One region of the Peribacillus sp. NPDC097675 genome, then DNA from elsewhere that is predicted to be linked to it. Evidence: riboswitches for the same ligand, from Rfam matches in the RefSeq annotation. Region 1 holds a riboswitch; the other holds the start of a gene.
What was found. A riboswitch is a leader RNA that binds a small molecule or an ion and turns the genes downstream of it on or off. The one in region 1 is predicted to bind lysine.
Positions count from the first base shown of each region.

Region 1 (17,131 bases):
GACGCCCAAGGTGGAGAAGTTACGGTTATTTCCGTCGGATCTGAAGATTCAGAAAAACAATTACGCACAGCGCTTGCTATGGGTGCTGACAAAGCCGTTTTGATAAATATTGAAGACGACATAGAAAATGGCGATCAATTTACGACTGCCAAAATTATCGGAGAATACTTAAAAGATAAAGAAGCTGACCTAATCATTGCAGGAAACGTAGCCATTGATGGCGGATCAGGGCAAGTAGGTCCACGTGTGGCTGAAATATTGGATATTCCTTACATCACAACTATTACAAAACTTAACATCGCTAATGGAAATGTAAGCGTTATCCGTGATGTGGAAGGAGATTCCGAAACAATCGAAGCTACGCTTCCGTTGCTAGTGACGGCGCAACAAGGGCTGAATGAACCTCGTTATCCGTCTTTACCAGGGATCATGAAAGCAAAGAAAAAACCGCTTGAAGAGTTGGAATTGGATGATTTGGATTTGGAAGAGGACGATGTCGAGGCAAAAACAAAAACAATTGAAATCTTCCTTCCGGCCAAAAAGGAAGCTGGTAAAGTTTTAACTGGCGAAATCCCGAACCAAGTTAGCGAACTTGTTCAATTATTACGCAGTGAAGCAAAAGTAATCTAATAGAATACCCTTAATTGAAAATAAACAATACACAACAAAAAGATAAAATAGAGCACAGGAGGTTTTTAAAAATGGCTAGAAAGTTTCTTGTATTGGGCGAAGTGCGCGATGGTTCTCTAAGAAATGTATCGTTCGAAGCTATCGGAGCGGCGAAACTTGCTGCAGATGGTGGAGAAATCGTAGGTGTTTTAGTAGGTGACAGTGTTCAATCTTTAGGAAGTGAATTGATTCAGTATGGTGCAGACCGTGTTGTAGTGGTTGAACATGATCAATTAAAACAATATACATCAGATGGTTATGCTCAAAGTTTACTGGCTATTATCGAGCAAGAAAAACCAGAAGGCATTTTCTTCGGTCATACGGCGTTAGGGAAAGACTTGGCTCCCAAATTAGCTGGTAAGCTGGAATCAGGTTTGATTTCCGATGTAACTTCCATTGAGGAAGAAGGCGGAAATATCGTCTTCACTCGCCCGATATACTCTGGAAAAGCCTTTGAAAAGAAAATCGTTACAGACGGCATTGTATTTGCGACTATACGTCCGAATAACATTGAGCCTCTTTCGAAGGATGAGTCCCGTTCTGGAGATGTGTCTACATTAAGCGTGGATATTAAAGACTTACGCACAATCATTAAAGATGTAGTAAGAAAGGCAAGTGAAGGGGTCGACCTTTCAGAAGCGAAAGTAGTCATTGCTGGTGGACGTGGTGTGAAAAGTGAAGATGGATTCGAACCGTTAAAAGAACTTGCACAAGTTCTTGGCGGAGCAGTCGGTGCATCTCGTGGTGCGTGTGACGCTGATTATTGCGATTACTCTTTGCAAATTGGACAAACGGGTAAAGTCGTTACACCTGACCTTTATATTGCCTGCGGAATCTCTGGAGCTATCCAGCATTTAGCTGGTATGTCCAACTCTAAAATCATCGTAGCAATCAATAAAGATCCAGAAGCAAACATTTTCAACGTAGCTGATTATGGTATTGTAGGCGACTTATTTGAAGTTATTCCAATGCTGACGGAAGAATTCAAGAAGTTAAAAGTAAACGCTTAAGTATTGTATCCAGAAATATATAAGATAGGTGTTTGTCAGGTAACTGGCAAATGCCTTTCTTTTTGTACTGTTCTGTTAGTTAGATATCAGTATTTTTTCTCTAATTATGGACATGCTACCATTGAAGCAAAATAATAGCATCATTTCCTGTTCCAATGTTATACTAACTATAGTTATTTGAGTACATTTTAGGAGGAAATAATATATGGCTATCGTAAATGCAACTGATCAAACATTCTCAGCAGATACTAACGAAGGTGTCGTTCTTGTAGACTTTTGGGCTCCATGGTGCGGACCGTGCAAAATGATCGCTCCTGTTCTTCACGAGTTGGATGAAGAAATGGGCGACAAAGCGAAAATCGTGAAAGTAGACGTTGACGAAAACCAAGAAACAGCTGGCAAATTCGGCGTTATGAGTATCCCTACTTTAATCGTTCTTAAAGACGGTGAAGTTGTGGATAAAGTGGTTGGATTCCAACCGAAGGAAGCTCTTGCTGATCTTCTTGCTAAACACGCTTAATTCGAATGGAGAAAGAGCTTCAAGTCTATGGACTTGAAGCTTTTTTTTGTATCTTGATATATAATTAATTGTAAAATGGGAGAACAGGAGGCTGAACGCATGAATCAACGGATAAAGAATAAACTTGCCCTTCTCCCTGATCAGCCTGGTTGTTACTTAATGAAGGATCGTCAGGGAACAATCATATATGTAGGCAAGGCGAAAGTATTGAAAAATCGCGTCCGCTCTTATTTTACGGGTTCACATGATGGGAAAACATTCAGGCTCGTAAATGAAATTGAGGATTTCGAGTATATTGTTACCTCGTCTAATATTGAGGCGCTCATTTTAGAATTGAATTTAATCAAAAAACATGATCCAAAATATAATGTCATGCTGAAGGATGACAAGACCTACCCATTCATCAAGTTGACAGCAGAAAAACATCCGCGTTTAATCATTACCAGAAAGGTCAAAAAAGACAAAGGGAAATATTTTGGTCCATATCCCAATGCTTTTGCAGCCAATGAAACGAAAAAACTTCTCGACCGCATTTATCCTTTGAGAAAATGTAACACACTCCCAGACCGTGTCTGCCTTTATTACCACCTTGGCCAGTGTTTGGCCCCTTGTGTGTATGATGTAGAGGATCAGGAATATAAGCAAATCGTCGATGATATTAACCGATTTTTAAATGGCGGGCATACCGAGATTAAAAGGGAACTGACGGAAAAAATGCTTGAAGCTTCTGAAATGCTCGATTTTGAACGAGCAAAGGAATATCGGGACAAAATCGCTCACATCGAAATCACGATGGAAAAACAGAAAATGATGACGACCGATTTCATTGACCGGGATGTATTTGGTTTTTCTTATGATAAAGGATGGATGTGCGTCCAAGTATTTTTTGTGCGTCAAGGAAAGCTGATTGAAAGGGATGTTTCTCTGTTTCCAGTCTATGATGAACCGGAACAGGAGCTTCTTACGTTTCTGGGACAATTTTATGAAAAGACCAATCACTTTAAACCGAAAGAAATATTATTGCCAGAGTCTGTAGATGCGGAATTGGCAGAGGGGTTGCTGGGTGTAAAAACACTACATCCGAAACGGGGCCCTAAAAAAGAAATGCTTCAACTTGCTAATAAAAACGCCTCTATTGCACTTCAAGAGAAGTTTTCATTAATTGAACGGGATGAAGAAAGAACCATTAAAGCGGTGGAAAATCTAGGTGATAAATTAGGCATCTTCACTCCGCATCGAATCGAGGCTTTTGATAATTCCAATATTCAAGGAAGCGATCCGGTATCTGCATTGGTCGTCTTTATTGATGGAAAACCAGAAAAACGGGAGTATCGCAAGTACAAAATTAAAACGGTGAAAGGACCTGATGACTACGAATCGATGCGTGAAGTCGTCCGCAGAAGATATTCACGCGTTTTGAAAGAAGGTTTACCCCTTCCAGATTTAATCATTATTGATGGAGGGAAGGGACATGTGGAAGCTGTCCGGGATATCTTGGAAAATGAGCTTGGTCTGGATATACCACTTTCCGGTCTCATAAAGGATGAAAAGCACCGAACCTCCCAATTGATGATTGGCAACCCTCTCGAACTGGTTCCACTTGATTCGCGAAGTCAGGAGTTTTACCTGCTACAAAGAATTCAAGATGAAGTGCATCGATTCGCGATAACCTTCCATCGCCAGCTTCGGGGGAAAAATGCCATTCACTCGCTGCTTGACGATATTCCAGGAGTGGGTGAAAAGAGAAGAAAGCAACTCCTCAGGCATTTCGGGTCATTGAAAAAAATGAAAGAAGCCTCAATCGAGCAAATCACGGAGGCTGGAATGCCCAAAAATGTAGCAGAAGGAATCTTTAGAAAATTACAAGAATAACCTTGCTAGCGACTTTTTCCTATGATATGATATAAAGGAATTTTTAACATGACAATTTAGAGTGCTGATAGAGGTGCGGAATTCATTAGTAAAAACCTAGAGAAGTATGAGCTTCGATGAAGGGTTTTGAAAGGGAATAACGCCGAAGGAAGACAAGACTCATACCTTGTTTTTCTGGTCTGACCATTTAATAGGTGGCAGATTGTCAGGGTTGATACCCTGGAGAGCTATCTCACTGTGATTACTGCGCGGATATGTAACCACAGCAATGAGATATTTCTCATTGCTTTTTTTATTGCCTAAAAAAGATAGAGAGGATGCATATGAATGGCACTGATCGTACAAAAATTTGGCGGAACTTCTGTCGGAAGCGTCGAGAAAATTAAGAATGTTGCAAACCGTGTAATCGAGGAAGCAGAAAAAGGGAATGATGTCGTTGTCGTTGTTTCAGCTATGGGTAAAACGACGGATGAATTGGTTTCAATGGCGAAAGACATTTGTAGCTCTCCAAGTAAGAGGGAAATGGATATGCTATTGACGACTGGAGAACAGGTTACGATTTCCCTGTTAACGATGGCATTGATACAAAAGGGACATGAAGCAATCTCTTTCACTGGATGGCAGGCGGGGATGCAGACAGAATCGGTTCACGGAAATGCCCGGATATTAGACATCGATGCTTCTAGAATTCAAGCTCAGCTAAAAAAGAATAAAATTGTCATTGTCGCTGGATTTCAGGGAATGGATGAACAAGGGGAAATCACGACATTGGGTCGGGGCGGTTCTGACACTACTGCGGTGGCAATAGCTGCAGCCCTTAACGCAAAACGATGTGATATTTATACCGATGTTACAGGTGTTTTCACAACAGATCCACGCTACATACAAAACGCTAGGAAGTTACATTCCATTTCCTATGATGAAATGCTTGAGCTTGCCCATCTGGGAGCAGGGGTCCTGCATCCGAGAGCTGTTGAATATGCGAAAAACTATCAAATCCCGCTTGAAGTCCGTTCAAGCTTAGAAAAAGAATCTGGCACCATCATTGAGGAGGAAGCAACTATGGAAGAAAATTTAATTGTACGTGGCATTGCCTTTGAGGATAGTATTACAAGAGTTACAGTAAATGGTTTGCCTCATTCACTTAGCGTGTTATCAACCATTTTCACGACACTTGCGAAAAACCACATAAATGTAGATATCATTATCCAAAGCATGACAGCAGAGGATACAACCAATCTTTCTTTCTCTATTAAGAGTGAAGACACAAAAGCAGCTTTGCGTGTTCTTGAAAACAATAAAAGTCATCTGAAATTTGATTGTGTAGAAACGGAAGGCGAGTTGGCCAAAGTATCCATTGTCGGTTCAGGAATGGTTACTAATCCCGGAGTAGCGGCAGAGATGTTTGAAGTAATGGCCAATACAGGCATCCAAGTGAAAATGGTCAGCACTTCTGAAATCAAAGTTTCGACCGTCGTAAATGAAAAGGAAATGGTAAAAGCGGTCGAGGCCCTTCATGAGGCATTTAAGCTTGGCCAACATGCCAAAGTGCTTGCCTGATTGATCTTGGAGGGAATGGCTTATAAAATGCAAAAGGGCACCTAAAAAGGTAGCCCTTTTTAGGTGCCGATAGGTATAACGAAAGAGAAGGGTTATAGAAAATAATAGACACCAAGAGAAATCAACATGATGGCCATCATAATAAGACCGATGAGCAGGGAGAAGGAAGACGGTAGGGATACAACATCGGAAAGTTTGGGGATGTCTTCTTTTTCCTCTCCTAAATGCTGGTTTTGTATTTGGAATAACCTACGGAAACTATAAAAAACCACATCAAAAAATCCACGTTGAACGACAAAAGTGACTAGTGATAAAAGAATCAACCCTCCACCTATGTAAAAAGTCATATTAATGAAATTCAAAAGAGTTAAACCCTGGTGGAACATGAAGGATAGCACGATGGATAATGCGATCCCAGAAAACGTACCTATAAGTATTTTTTTCATTAAGTTTACCTCTAGTTCTTCTTTTTGTAAGTATATCAAAAACATGAATAAACAAAAAGATTTTTTGAAATAGTTTGAAGAGAGATGTTCAATAACTTAATAGTATTCTGAAAAATTAAAATATTATAAATAATTACACTTTAACTACTTAAAGTAATAAAAACCTAGAATATTCACTATTTTTATAGTATATGAATTTTTTTAAAATAATTTATTATTCTAAGTTATATACAAAATCGAAAAAATCAGTATAATTAAAATATGTTTTTAAAATATAGAAAGAGGGGTCAATGCAAAATGAAAAATTCAAAATTGGCAATCTTAGCCGGTCTAATGCTGGTTCTAAGCGTCATGCTAGCAGCATGCGGCGGTAATTCAGATAATTCTGAGAAAAAGTCAACTGGAAAAAAATTGGCTGATAAACAAGAAATTAGTATTATGAGTAAATCAGAAATCCCGGTCATGGATTCAGTGAAAACAACGGATACAGTAGGATTTAACTATTTAAATAACGTGAACGAAGGTTTATATACCATTGATAAAGATGGAGAGACAGTACCTGCTCTTGTTGATGGAGAACCGGAAGTAAGTAAAGATGGTAAAACGTATACGTTTAAATTGATAGATTCAAAATGGTCGAACGGTGATCCCGTTACAGCAAACGATTTTGTTTTTGCCTTTAAACGTGCAATGGACCCAGAAGTGGCTTCTGAATATGGTCCTTACATGATGAATGGAAAAATTGCAGGTGCATCAGAAATCACAAACGCGGCTGCTAAGAAAAAATCATATGATTTAGACAGCCTTGGTGTGCAAGCGGTTGACGACAAAACACTAGCAATTACGTTTGAAAAACCACTTGCTTACTGGAAAGAATACTTATCTTTTGCAACATTCTTCCCGCAAAATGAAAAGTTCGTTAAAGAACAAGGCGACAAATATGCTACAAGTGCAGACACGCTATTGTACAACGGTCCCTTTGTCATGACTTCTTGGAAAGGTCCAACTGCGACAGAGTGGGAACTACAAAAGAACACGAATTACCGCGATGCGGATTCTGTTAAGTTAGAAAAAATCACGGTCAATGTTTCAAAAGACAACAATGCACAAGTAAATGCATTTGAAGCTGGAGAAGCAGACATCACGGACTTACTAACATCTGATCTTGTCCCACAATATGAAGGGGACGAGCGTTTACAAACTAATTTGGCACCAACAGTCTTCTGGATGAAGATGAATGAGAAAAATAAGGCGCTTGCGAATGTCAACATCCGTGAAGCACTTGCAAAAGCTTTCAATAAAGATGACCTTGCATCAAGCGTCCTAGGTGATGGTTCAGTTGCTGCAAATTACTTTGTACCAAAAGATTTCGTAAGCTATGATGGAAAAGACTTCCGCGAAGAAAATGGAGATCTAATTACATTTAACGCAAAAGAAGCAAAAGCGGCTTGGGAAAAAGGCTTAAAAGAATTGGGCGTTAAAGAACTTACTTTCAGCTATATGGGTGATGAAACTGATTCTGCCAAAAAAATCGCTGAATATATGAAAAACCAATTAGAGAAAAACCTTCCGGGTTTAACAATCAAAGTCGAAAGCGTTCCATTCTCAATTAGATTAGATCGTACGAAAAAAGGTGATTTTGATTTGGTTGTATCAGGTTGGGGACCAGATTATAAAGATGCCATTTCGTTTACTGATCTTTGGTTAACAGGTGGAACAAATAACGAAATGAATTATTCAAACCCTAAATACGATGAACTGATCAATAAAGCTACAACAGAATTGACGGACGATCCGGCTGCATATGCGAAGGCTATGCAAGATGCTGAAAAGCTCTTCTTGACGGAAGATTTCGGAATTGCGCCAATTTATCAACGAGTAGAAAACATCCTTGTGAATCCTAAAGTCAAAGGAATTGTTAAGAGTGATTTAGGACCACATTATTACTACAAAGGTGTAACAGTAGTAGAATAAGCAAATTTTAAAGCTAGAAAAGAGAGTATATCACTAGTATATACTCTCTTTTCACTATAAAACTATTGTCGAAAAAGAGAGAATTTTATATTTTGTGAGGTGTACGATGGCCAGATATCTAACGCAACGGATCATATATATGTTAATTACTTTATTTATCATAGCAAGCTTGACGTTCTTTCTAATGAAGATGATCCCGGGTTCTCCTTTTGCAAATGCAAGTAAGTTGTCGGAAGCTCAATTTCAAATCATGGAGGACAAGTATGGATTAAACGAGCCTGTACCCGTTCAATACGGGAAATACATGTTGAACCTAATCAAGGGTGATCTGGGGGTTTCGTTTCAATTCAACAATACACCCGTCACACAATTGCTAGGAGAACGGATCCAGCCTTCCTTGGTATTAGGATTCCAAGCAATGTTTTTTGGAACGGTTTTTGGGATTTTCTTGGGTGTAATTGGGGCCCTCAAACAAAATACATGGGCTGATTATGGAACAACACTCATTGCGGTCTTGGGTAAATCGATACCAAGCTTCGTATTCGCCGGCTTGCTGCAATATTACATCGGAGTGAAATTGGGTTGGTTACCGGTTATGTTCTGGAAAGGTTGGGAGTACAGCATTATGCCAACGATTGCATTAGCGATGTTCCCGATAGCCACATCTGCCCGTTTCATGAGGACTGAAATGATTGATGTCCTCGGTTCGGATTATATCACCCTTGCCAAGGCAAAAGGGGCGAGTAATTTTGAAGTGGCTTTCAAACATGGCTTGCGAAATGCCTTGATACCGGTCATAACTGTACTAGGGCCACTAACGGTATCACTCATGACTGGTTCGCTTGTCATTGAACAAATATTCGGAATACCAGGGATTGGGGAACAATTCGTTAAATCAATAACGGTGAATGATTACTCGGTAATCATGGGTACGACATTACTCTTTTCATTCTTATTTATCGTTATCGTTTTATTGGTCGACATTCTCTACGGTATAATCGATCCACGTATTAGGTTAGCGGGAGGGAAAAAATAATGGCAAACAAAGAAATGAGAATGTCTAAAAGTCAATTTGCACCGGCCATTATGGACGCCACGATAAGTGAAGCAATCAATAAGCCGAGTATCAGTTTCTGGCAGGATTCCTGGATGCGAATTCGTAAAAATAAAGCAGCCCTTGTAAGTATGGTATTGATTGCTTTAGTTTTTATTTTTGCTTGGGTAGCACCTCTTTTTAGTGGACATGGATTGGATGAACAAAATTTACAACGTACAAATCTTCCATCTAAGATTCCTGTCTTGGAAAACGTAAGCTGGCTTCCATTTGATGGTACAAAGACATTAGCAAATGGTACTGTAGTGGATGTTTACGAACAGAAAAAGATTGAAGAGCATTATTGGTTTGGAACGGATGGACTTGGTCGGGATGTCCTTACCCGAGTGGCCAAAGGAATCCAAATATCTTTATATATTGCCTTTTTAGCTGCTTTACTCGATATGGTCATCGGTGTGGCGTATGGAGCTATTTCTGGTTATTTTGGCGGGAAACTTGATAATGTCATGCAACGTATTGTTGAAGTCGTTTCAGGCGTACCTAACCTCGTAGTGGTCATCTTAATGATCCTTGTTTTCGAACCAGGTATCTTGTCCATTACCATCGCTTTGGCCATTACAAGCTGGACTAGTATGTCCCGTGTCGTCCGAGCTCAGGTCATGAAGTTAAAAGAACAAGAATTTGTCTTGGCTTCCAGGACACTAGGAAGCTCAAATTTAAAAATCATTTTAAAACATTTGCTACCAAACTTAGCAAGCGTCATTATCATCAATACGATGTTTACCATACCAAGTGCGATTTTCTTCGAAGCTTTCTTAAGTTTCATTGGATTGGGTCTGCAATCCCCACTAGCATCACTTGGGACGCTAATCAACGATGGTTTCAAAACGCTTAGACTATATCCACATCTGATGTTATTCCCAGCATTTTTCATCAGCCTTATCATGGTTTGCTTTAATATGATTGCCGATGGACTTCGTGATGCATTAGATCCAAAAATGCGAGATTAATAGGGGAGGAAATGAAATGAAAAACCTATTGGAAGTAAAAGATTTACATGTATCGTTTCATACCTTTTCTGGTGAAGTCCAGGCGATCCGTGGTGTGAACTTTGAATTGAAAAAGGGGGAAACCCTGGCGATTGTAGGAGAATCTGGATCTGGTAAGTCGGTGACATCCAAATCTATCATGAGACTGCTGCCACCAAACAATTCAGAAATCAAAAGTGGTGAAATTCTTTTTGAAGGAAAAGACTTGGCCAAGCTGTCTAATAAAGACATGCAAAAGGTCCGAGGAAAAGACATCTCGATGATTTTCCAAGATCCGATGACATCGTTAAATCCTACAATCAAAGTGGGCAAGCAAATCATGGAGCCCATTTTAAAGCATCAACATGTCAGTAAATCGGCTGCAAAGGAACGTGCGATTGAATTATTGAAGCTTGTGGGTATTCCAAATCCAGAGCAACGCTTCGAACAATATCCTCACCAATTTTCTGGGGGAATGAGACAACGTGTCGTCATCGCCATCGCTTTAGCATGTAACCCAAAAGTCTTGATTGCGGATGAGCCTACGACTGCTTTGGATGTGACCATTCAAGCTCAAATCCTTGAATTGATGAAGGATTTACAAAAGAAAATAGAGACATCAATTATCTTTATCACTCATGATTTGGGTGTAGTTGCGAACATAGCGGATCGAGTAGCGGTGATGTATGCAGGGAAAATCGTTGAAATAGGTACGGCGGATGAAATTTTTTATAATCCGCAGCATCCATACACATGGGGACTCATCAGTTCGATGCCAAGCCTAGACGATACCGGGGAACAAGAGTTGTATACGATTCCTGGCACACCACCCAATCTGTTGAATCCACCAAAAGGTGATGCCTTTGCTCCAAGGAATGAGTATGCAATGCAAATTGATTTAGAACAACAGCCACCTGTTTACAAAATATCCGATACGCATTATGCAGCAACTTGGCTTTTACATCCGGATGCGCCTGAGGTGACACCACCTCTAGCTGTTCAAAAACGCATGAAGCAATTCGTTCAGGGGGTAGCTAAATAATGGAACAACGTGAAAAATTAGTGGAAGTCAAACATTTAAAACAATACTTCAATAATGGCAAGCCTAATATGGTAAAAGCAATCGATGATATTTCTTTTGATATTTATCAAGGGGAAACGCTTGGATTTGTTGGGGAATCGGGTTGCGGCAAATCGACAACCGGTCGGACAATCATCCGCTTGTATGACGCAACAGATGGTGAGGTCCTTTTCAAAGGGGAAAGTGTCCATGGAAAGAAATCCAAGAAAGAACTGAAAGATATGAACAGAAAAATGCAAATGATCTTTCAAGACCCATATGCTTCGCTAAATCCTAAAATGAAGGTTGTCGATATAATCGCAGAGGGAATCGATAACCATGGTTTATCCAATACAAAAAAAGAGCGTTTAGAACGGGTCTATCATTTACTTGAAACGGTTGGATTAAATCGTGAACATGCAAATCGGTATCCACATGAATTCTCTGGAGGACAGCGTCAACGTATCGGGATTGCGCGAGCCCTGGCTGTTGAACCGGAATTCATTATCGCAGATGAACCGATTTCCGCGTTGGATGTATCCATTCAGGCACAGGTCGTAAATCTATTGAAAAAACTTCAAAAAGAAAAAAATCTAACATACTTGTTCATTGCCCACGATCTATCGATGGTCAAATACATCAGTGATAGAATCGGCGTTATGTACTTCGGTAAGTTAGTGGAGCTTGCACCTAGTGAAGAGCTCTATAACAACCCGATACATCCGTACACACAATCCCTGTTATCTGCAATTCCGCTTCCGGATCCAGAAATGGAGCGTACAAGGCAAAGGAAAGCCTATAACCCCGCTACACATGCTTATAAGGCAGATGAAGAAGTGAAAATGCGTGAGGTAAAGCCAGGCCACTTCGTTTTGTGTTCTGAACGCGAATTTCATCAATTCCAAGGTAATGTAGTAAATGATTTTCGGTCATGAAAAAGGAAGTCCAATATTTTAAGTCCTAAATGAATGGGGCTTAGATTATTGGACTTATTTTTTTGAAGTCTACAACTATCTATTTTAGAAAAAGGATTAGTTTCTTCTTATTATATTGTAGTCTACATCATCAATTTCTTTCTTGTGTAGGATATATGCTGTTTCGTGTTAGTGGAGTTAAGGGTGCAGCGCTTTGAGGTGGAAGAAATACGTGGAATCATTACAGAAAAAAGCCCCTTCAAAACAAGTCGGCCTAACCTAGGCATCCTTTTTTTTGAAGGGGTTCATGCTTAAATAGAATCTTTTGGATCCCAACGGATGGTGAAGTCAACTTTTTTGGCACGACGTTTGATTTCTTCCGTAGCTTCACTGAGGAACTTTTTTTGTAGGGAAAATTGTTCGGCAAGGAAGCCTGCTTCCAATTGGAAGTGAGCGTCAGGATATAAATCTAAACGACGGCTGATCATATCTCCAGATAAGGATAGTTCCATCTCGGTCTTGGAAAGCTTTATGATTTCAAGATGGCCCCAACCTGCATTATGGAAAAACGCAGCTACCTCCTGGTCGCCATTCAACGGGAATTTTCTTGCTAGTTGTTTACCTGCCCAATATAGGATTTGATAAGAGTCATTCCCGAGAATATCGTTCAATAAAAATTCTCTGATCAGTTCGTAGCCGAAAGCCGGAACCTGGAATTCTTCCGTTTGAATTTCTTCTTCTATAGCTGCAGCAATATTTTTTTTCATGTATTATCGCCTCTTTCTGTAAATCTATTATAAACGTTTTCCATTTGCGAATTATACTGTTTTTTTAAATATTCAAAGAATAAATGTAAATAAATGTTAAATTATACTAAAATATTAATAGATTAGTTAGTAATTTCACATAATTAGTATTAAAAACTATTTAATTTCATACTAATCTTCTGAAAATATTTATTTTAAAAAAGAGAAATCTTGTATCCGTTTTCTTGACGCCCATTGAAGTCAGGAGTAAAATGGACTTGTCACATAATTGTAAGAAAGTATAGAGGGGGACTATTAGACTCTATACTTATTTTCACGCGGAGATAATAGATAGATCTTTGCATGATTTTTCACAAATTAAGGGGGGGCACTTAGTGGCAAAGAATCGTGAGTTTGGGAATCGTAGGCTTCATTCACTTCTAGGGGTAATACCAATCGGTCTATTCCTAATTTTCCACTTGTCAGTTAACTTTATGGCAACAAAGGGAGCAGAGACATTCAACGGAGCAGTTCATTTAATTGAATATACTCCAGTGTTGATTTTGGTAGAATGGGTAGTAATCTATCTACCATTAATTTTCCATGCAGTTTATGGAATTTATATTGCCTTTACAGCAAAAAACAATTTAGGGAAATTCAGTTACTTCCGTAACTGGATGTTCATGCTACAACGTTTAACAGGCATCCTAACATTGATTTTCCTTGTTTGGCATATTTGGCAAACTAGGATTCAAAGAGCTTTTGGGGAAACAGTAGATTTTGATATGATGGCAGAGGTTTTCTCTAATCCATTTATGATCGGTTTTTATATCGTTGGTATTGTTTCGGCAATTTTCCACTTTGCTAATGGGTTATGGTCGTTTGCAGTAAGTTGGGGACTAACCGTTTCACCTAAGTCGCAAAGGGTTATGACTTATGTTACTTTAATCATTTTCGTTCTTCTTTCTTATATAGGAATTAGCGCAGTTTTCGCTTTCGTATAAGTAGCAGAAGAAATTAATTTATACGTACTAGAAAAAACAAAGCTTTTCTAATGGAATAAGGGAGTGACACAATTGGGTAAAGGTAAAATTATTATCGTCGGTGGAGGTCTAGCTGGTTTAATGGCTACGATCAAAGCAGCAGAGTTAGGACAACATGTTGATTTATTCTCATTAGTTCCAGTAAAACGATCTCACTCTGTTTGTGCACAAGGCGGAATCAACGGGGCAGTTAATACAAAAGGTGAAGGCGATTCTCCATGGCTTCACTTTGATGATACAGTATATGGTGGGGATTTCTTAGCAAATCAACCTCCAGTTAAAGCAATGTGCGATGCAGCACCATCCATTATTCATATGTTTGACCGTATGGGTGTTATGTTTAGCCGTACGCCGGAAGGTCTACTTGATTTCCGTCGCTTTGGTGGAACACAATTTCACCGTACAGCTTTTGCTGGTGCAACAACTGGTCAGCAATTGCTTTATGCATTGGACGAGCAAGTTCGTCGCTATGAAGTAGAAGGTCTTGTAACGAAATATGAAGGTTGGGAATTCCTTGGAGCTGTTATTGATGATGATCAAACAGCACGTGGTATTGTAGCTCAAAACTTGACTTCAATGGAAATCCAATCATTCCCTGGCGACGCAGTCATCATGGCTAGCGGTGGCCCTGGAATCATTTTCGGTAAATCCACTAACTCTATGATCAATACAGGTTCAGCTGCATCTATCGTCTATCAACAAGGTGCACATTATGCGAATGGTGAGTTCATTCAAATTCACCCGACAGCAATCCCTGGTGATGATAAACTTCGCTTGATGAGTGAATCTGCTCGTGGTGAAGGTGGACGTATCTGGACATATAAAGACGGAAAACCATGGTACTTCCTTGAAGAGAAATACCCGGCTTATGGTAATCTAGTGCCTCGTGATATTGCAACACGTGAAATCTTTGACGTGTGTGTAAATATGAAACTAGGTATTAACGGAGAAAACATGGTTTACCTTGACCTTTCACATAAAGATTCACATGAACTGGATGTTAAGCTTGGTGGAATCATTGAAATCTATGAGAAATTCGTTGGTGAAGATCCTCATAAAGTACCAATGAAAATCTTCCCTGCCGTTCACTATTCTATGGGCGGACTTTGGGTGGATTATGACCAAATGACAAACATCAAAGGTTTATTCGCTGCTGGTGAGTGTGATTACTCTCAACATGGTGGGAACCGTTTAGGTGCGAACTCACTTCTTTCAGCCATCTATGGTGGTTCAGTTGCTGGTCCGAATGCTGTTAAATACATTCAAGGGCTTGATAAAACTTCAGATTCTCTTCCTTCTTCATTGTTCGAAGGGTATAAAAAACAAGAGCAAGAGAAATGGAATTCAATCATGTCTCTTAATGGTAATGAAAACGCGTATGTCCTTCACAAAGAACTTGGTGAATGGATGACTAACAACGTTACTGTTGTTCGTTACAATGACAAGCTTAAAGAGACAGATAATAAAATTCTTGAGTTGATGGAGCGTTACAAAAAAATCAACATCAACGACACGGCTAAATGGAGCAACCAAGGAGCTGCCTTTACTAGACAACTTCAAAACATGATGCAATTGGCACGTGTAATTACAATTGGTGCCTTAAACCGTGATGAAAGTCGTGGAGCACATTACAAACCTGACTTCCCGGAACGTAATGATGAGAAGTTCATGAAAACAACAATGGCTACATTCCAAGGACCAGATCAAGCACCTGCATTCCATTATGAAGATATTGATGTATCACTAATTGCACCGCGTAAACGTGATTACACGACTACACATTAAAGAGGGGGAGCATAAAAATGGTTGAAACTAAATCTGAGACTAAAACAGTCCGTTTTATTATTACTCGTCAAGATACACCTGATTCAGCTCCTTATGATGAGGAATTTGAATTAGCATACCGTCCAAATATGAACGTCATTTCTGCTTTAATGGAAATTCGTCGTAATCCGGTAACTGTACAAGGTAAACAAACTACTGCTATCGCTTGGGACATGAACTGTCTTGAAGAAGTTTGTGGTGCCTGTTCAATGGTCATCAATGGTAAGCCAAGACAGTCTTGTACTGCTCTTATTGACCAATTAGAACAACCTGTACGCCTTGCGCCGATGCGTACTTTCCCGGTTATACGTGACCTTCAAGTCGACCGTAGCCGTATGTTTGATTCATTGAAAAAGGTAAAAGCTTGGATCCCAATTGATGGTACGTATAATCTTGGACCAGGACCACGTATGCCAGAAAAGAAACGTCAATGGGCATATGAATTATCAAAATGTATGACTTGTGGCGTATGTTTGGAAGCTTGTCCGAACGTTAATGACCATTCTAACTTCATGGGACCACAACCATTATCACAAGTTCGTTTATTCAATGCACATCCAACTGGTGCAATGAACAAAGCAGAACGTTTAAACACAATCATGTCAGATGGCGGTCTTGCTAACTGCGGGAACTCACAAAACTGTGTGCAGTCTTGCCCTAAAGGTATTCCGTTGACTACATCGATTGCAGCATTAAACCGTGATACTGCCATTCAACAATTCCGTAACTTCTTCGGAAGCGACGAAGTTTAATAACTAAAGGAAAGATCCCATATCCCTAGGATATGGGATCTTTCCTTTTATAAATATCGAACAGATTAAAAGCCCAGAATTATCCCCATTAATTCTTTACTACAATGAAATTCACTCAAAAAAAATATGTATTTCGGTAACATACTAAACAGTATTTTTTTCGTCTTCAAGGAGATTCTACCCTTATAGGAGGGGTCAGAATATGAAAAACGGCTCTGTTCAAAAAATCTCTTTTATTTTAATTATCTGTGGTTTCATGCTTGTGAATGCTTTCCCACTTATAAGTAGTACAAAAGATACGGCCTCATTGGTGGAATTCATTAAGAATTCAAGAGTTGGTAGTATAGTAAATGCTTCAGCTAAATCGGTAAGTCAAGAACTTGATTTAACAATTTTATACACGAATGATACCCATGCTCATCTGAAAAGCATCCCACGTCGTTTTACAGCAATCAATAAAATAAGGGACGCAAAAGAAAATGTCCTGTTACTCGATTCGGGCGACGTATTTACAGGCTCTCCCTTCTTTGATCAATATCTTGGCCAAGCAGATATCCACTTTATGAATAAAATCGGGTATGATGCTATGACACTGGGTAATCATGAATTCGATAAGTCATCGACCATATTGAGAGACTTTATAAAAGCTGCTGCTTTTC
Region 1 covers NZ_JBNNSK010000001.1:116,965-134,095, forward strand. The annotation lists gene ACQKL5_RS00550 (electron transfer flavoprotein subunit beta/FixA family protein) at 1-630, shown strand, start outside; gene ACQKL5_RS00555 (electron transfer flavoprotein subunit alpha/FixB family protein) at 702-1,679, shown strand; gene trxA (thioredoxin) at 1,885-2,199, shown strand; gene uvrC (excinuclease ABC subunit UvrC) at 2,299-4,071, shown strand; lysine riboswitch at 4,132-4,309, shown strand; gene ACQKL5_RS00570 (aspartate kinase) at 4,399-5,631, shown strand; gene ACQKL5_RS00575 (DUF3899 domain-containing protein) at 5,724-6,077, opposite strand; gene ACQKL5_RS00580 (peptide ABC transporter substrate-binding protein) at 6,375-8,051, shown strand; gene opp3b (oligopeptide ABC transporter permease) at 8,158-9,087, shown strand; gene opp3C (oligopeptide ABC transporter permease) at 9,087-10,115, shown strand; gene ACQKL5_RS00595 (ABC transporter ATP-binding protein) at 10,132-11,175, shown strand; gene ACQKL5_RS00600 (ABC transporter ATP-binding protein) at 11,175-12,128, shown strand; gene ACQKL5_RS00605 (YslB family protein) at 12,419-12,874, opposite strand; gene ACQKL5_RS00610 (succinate dehydrogenase cytochrome b558 subunit) at 13,249-13,857, shown strand; gene sdhA (succinate dehydrogenase flavoprotein subunit) at 13,930-15,681, shown strand; gene sdhB (succinate dehydrogenase iron-sulfur subunit) at 15,699-16,472, shown strand; gene ACQKL5_RS00625 (metallophosphoesterase) at 16,675-17,131, shown strand, end outside.

Region 2 (4,981 bases), on a different contig from region 1:
TGTAAAACTCTCTGTTGCCCCTATTCTAGGCATACTGTTACTTCTTCATCTTGGATCCTGGGCAATTTCGGTTTTTTATTATCAAGCAAAGCTTTAAATCATTTTTTTGATTGTGATTGTACAGCAAGATAGGCGAATCCCAACTCAATCCCACAAAGCATGATCAAACATAGCAGAGTCGTTACCATCGTCATCCCTCCCCCTAAGACTTTTCTTAATCTTAAAGGATGAAACCCTTATCAGAACAAGGATCTATAATCGGGAATTTTCTTCCCACTTTCCCCCTCTTATTGCTCTGAAATGGGTTTCATACATTACACTGTAAAAAAGGAAAATTGGTGATCTAATGACGAATATAAAAAAAATCGCTGAATATGCAGGCGCTTCAATTACTACCGTATCCCGTGTCTTGAATAATCATCCATATGTAAGTGTTGAAAAAAGAAAGAGCGTACTCCAGGCCATTGAAGAATTGAACTATTCGAGAAATATTAATGCCATCCATCTTGCGAAAGGCAAGACCCACTTGATTGGCGTCATCGTACCATACACCAACCATCCCTATTACGGGGCGATCATTCATGGAATAAACAAACAAGCGAATGTTCTTGGGTATCATATTGTCATCTTTCAAACACAATATGAAAGAGAAAAAGAGATTCAAGCATTAAAAATGTTACAAATGAAGCAACTCGACGGCATCATCGTTTGTTCGAGAATTTCAGAAATGAAAGTTCTTCTGGAATATCGGGAATACGGTCCAATCATTTTATGTGAAGATACAACTCCATCTGAATTTTCTTCAATCAGCATCGACCATTATGCCGCCTTTTCCTCGGCCCTCGAATACTTGATAACCAAAGGGTACAAAAGAATAGGATACAGTCTTGGGCGAAAAAAGAGCAGAAATAGTTCTCTCCGGACAAAGGCATATCAAGATTCTTTGAAAAAATACCAACTTACAAGTAAAGATGAATGGCTGTTTGAAGGCAGTTACTACATTAAGGACGGAGAAAAAATCTTTCAGGATTGGGTTGCCATGCAAGATAAGCCGGATGCCATCATCATAACGAACGATGATACGGCAGCTGGATTTATTATTACCGCCCAAAAGTCGGGATTGAAGGTACCTGAAGATGTTGCTATCCTCGGTTTTAATGACGATACCATCAGCGAAATGCTGGACATCACGACCATATCCCTTCCCCTTGAATCGATTGGGCGAATGGCAGTTGACCTTTTTGAAGAACCGGAATTGATCAAACATGTAAAGCTTGGCTTTAGCCTTGTTAAACGAAAAAGCGTTTAATAATCGGAATTATCAGATATTTAATTATATATATATATTATCCACCGAGATATCAAGTAGGGTTTGATTGGCGTCAAATTAGGGAAAAAGATACTTGAAAAATAAACATTGCGCTCTCTAGAGGAATATTTTATAATTTTAATATAGCAAATTTCATTCGATGCCTATCATTTATAAGACATCTCAATGAATTCGCATTTTAAATAATTGAATACTTCCTCATTTACCGATGAGTTAGAGGCTGCGGCTTATAAAAGTAAAACGGACGAGATTCAGGAAAGTTGACGACTCCGTTTGAAAGGATAAGTTGCCGAAGTTTAGAAATATTCCTTGTATTTCTAGGCTGGCGATGTTTTCGAAAAGGAACATCACTGTCACGTTTTTTATAAACGTGGGGAGCTATCTTCGGAAGGATTAAACGGGTTTATTATAAACAGCCGTCGATCTTTTTCGACTGCTGTTTTTTTTATTTCGTTCCCTTCCCATAAAAAGGAGTGTAACATCAATTGGAAAATCCACAAAAAAAATCAAACCCCAGTGAACTGAAAAGGAGCCTGAAAGGTAGGCACCTCATGATGATTTCCCTGGGTGGAACAATAGGTACCGGGCTCTTTTTAGCAAGCGGAGGTGCCATTCATACAGCTGGTCCCGGGGGAGCCTTGGTAGCTTATGCAGTAATCGGCATGATGGTTTTCTTTTTAATGACAAGTCTTGCCGAAATGGCTGCGTATATGCCGGTTGCCGGTTCATTCCGTGTCTATGCATCTAAATTCGTCGATCCTTCTTTCGGTTTTGCGATTGGATGGAATTATTGGTATAACTGGGCCATTACAATAGCGGCTGAACTTGCGGCCGTGGTCCTAATCATGAAATTCTGGTTTCCCGATACTCCTTCGTTTATTTGGAGTGCTATTGCGTTAATCATCATGTTTCTCATTAACTATATGTCTGTTAAGGGATTTGGCGAAGCTGAATACTGGTTTGCGATGATTAAAATCGTCACTGTTATTATTTTCTTAATCACTGGGTTTTTAATCATTTTTGGCATCATGGGTGGAAAAGATCCGATTGGCTTTTCTAATTTCACCATGGGAGATGGGCCTTTTAATGGAGGATTCTTTACCATTCTGGGAGTCTTTATGGCAGCCGGATTTTCCTTCCAGGGAACGGAATTGCTTGGAGTAACCGCCGGAGAAAGTGAAAATCCGGAAAAGAACATCCCTAGAGCGATCAAATCTGTTTTTTGGCGCATTATCCTTTTCTATATCCTTGCAATCTTTGTCATCGGAATGGTCATTCCATTCACGGATGCCCGGTTGTTAAGTGAAGATGTTGCCGTCAGTCCATTTACGCTTGTATTTGAACGTGCAGGCCTTGCTTTTGCCGCAGCTGTTATGAACGCTGTCATCTTAACTTCCGTCCTTTCAGCTGGGAACTCAGGTATGTATGCCTCAACCCGTATGCTATGGGATTTAGCACGTGATGGAAAAGCACCGAAGTTCCTTGGAAAGCTAGATAAAAGAGGCGTCCCTGTAAATGCCCTTATCGTGACTTCCCTAGTCGGCTGTCTTGCCTTCTTGGCTTCCTTTTTCGGTGACGGCGTCGTTTATATTTGGTTACTGAACGCTTCAGGAATGGCCGGTTTCGTTACATGGGTCGGAATTGCCATCGCTCACTATCGTTTCCGGAAAGCTTATGTGGCGCAAGGACTTGATATAAATGACCTGCCTTACCGATCAAGAATCTTTCCATTCGGACCGATTCTCGCCCTTGTCCTTTGCCTCTTCATTATCCTAGGACAAGGCTATCAAGCCTTCAGCACCGACGGGATCGATTGGAACTCCATGTTCGTTTCCTATATCGGACTTCTTTTATTCTTTGTAGTATGGTTAGGGTATAAAATCAAGCATAAATCCAAAATCATTCCACTTAAGGAATGCGATTTAAAAGTAAAATAAGCGTATAAAAAGGACCTGACATTCTCTTTGGAAGAGAAATCAGGTCCTTTTCTTCTTATTTCAGATGATAGACTCGGCATTCATATGGACGTAAGGGGTCGGAGGAGATTCCCTTGTCCTTTTCCTGTTCATAATTGCTGATTAATAAAGTGGCGGATAGTGAATCTAGCTCTATCGGCGACTTAAAATCCCCTTCAAACCCCTTGAAGTTGCATATCACAAGGAGCTTTTCCTCACCAAGCGTTCTCGTATAGGCAAAAATTTGTTCATCATCAGGACACAGCAAGTCATAACGACCATACACGATAATATCATGTTGTTTACGTAGCTCAATGAGCTTTTTATAAAATTGAAAAATGGATTCACGATCATTATAGGCATTTACTGCATTGATTTCTGGATAGTTAGCATTCACCCCTATCCATGGGGTTCCCGTTGTAAAGCCTGCATTCCGATTGTCGTTCCACTGTATGGGAGTCCTAGCATTATCTCGGCTGCGGGCATGAATCGCAGCCATCATCCTTTCTTCGGACCACCCGTAATTATTCACCAAGTCCTCATAGGAATTCAACGTTTCAATATCCTGGTAGTCTTCAATGCTTTGAAACGTTATATTCGTCATTCCGATTTCTTCACCTTGATAAATATAAGGGGTTCCTTTTAGCATATGAAGGCAGGCCGCAAGCATCTTTGCACTTTCGACCCGGTACGTTCCATCGTCTCCGAACCTGGATACGACCCTTGGTTGGTCATGGTTATTCCAATATAGACTGTTCCATCCTCCTTCTTCGAGTCCGTATTGCCACTTAGAGAGTATCCGCTTTAAATCACTCAGTTCCCACTTGGAATTATTCCATTTGCCTTCCGGTCCTGATCCCACATCCATATGCTCGAATTGAAAGACCATATGTAGTTCATTACGATCTTTCCCCGTGTATAATAATGCCTCTTCAGGAGTGACACCCGGCATTTCACCTACCGTAATCAGATCATAATGTGAAAGGACACGTTGGTTGATTTCTTGTAAAAACTCATGGATACGGGGCCCATTCATGAAATACGGGCTTCCATCTCCATACTGTTTTCCCTCCGCAACAACACCATCCAAATATCTTTGGTCCTTCGAAATGAAATTTATGACATCCATCCGGAAACCATCGACCCCTTTATCGAGCCACCACTTCATCATGCTATAAATTTCTTCTCGTAGATTTGGATTTTCCCAATTTAAATCTGGTTGTTTTTTACTGAATAGATGAAGATAATACTCGTCCGTCAATTCATCATATTTCCAGGCAGGGCCTTTGAAGACGGATTCCCAGTTGTTTGGTTCCTTGCCTTCCTTCCCTTTTCTCCAAATATAGTAATCTCGCTTCGGATCATCAATGGAAGAACGGGAAGCTTTGAACCAAGGATGTTCATCTGATGTATGATTGATAACCAGATCCATCATGATTTTCATTCCCCGTTCATGGATGGCGCTCAATAATCGATCAAAATCTTCCATTGTGCCAAACTCTTTCATGATCGCCTGATAATCACTGACGTCATATCCATTATCATCATTGGGGGATTGGTATATAGGAGAAAGCCAAATTACATCCACACCAAGTGTCTGTAAATAATCAAGCTTCATTAAGATTCCTTTCAAGTCTCCTATCCCGTCTCCATCACTATCCATGAAGCTTCTAGGGTACACTTGATACACGACCGC
Region 2 covers NZ_JBNNSK010000007.1:166,136-171,116, forward strand. The annotation lists gene ACQKL5_RS12185 (hypothetical protein) at 1-97, shown strand, start outside; gene ACQKL5_RS12190 (LacI family DNA-binding transcriptional regulator) at 347-1,309, shown strand; lysine riboswitch at 1,537-1,719, shown strand; gene ACQKL5_RS12195 (amino acid permease) at 1,816-3,267, shown strand; gene ACQKL5_RS12200 (glycoside hydrolase family 13 protein) at 3,323-4,981, opposite strand, start outside.
Region 2: it holds a riboswitch for lysine, as region 1 does, so the genes downstream of both, ACQKL5_RS12195 (amino acid permease) here and ACQKL5_RS00570 (aspartate kinase) in region 1, are expected to answer to the same signal.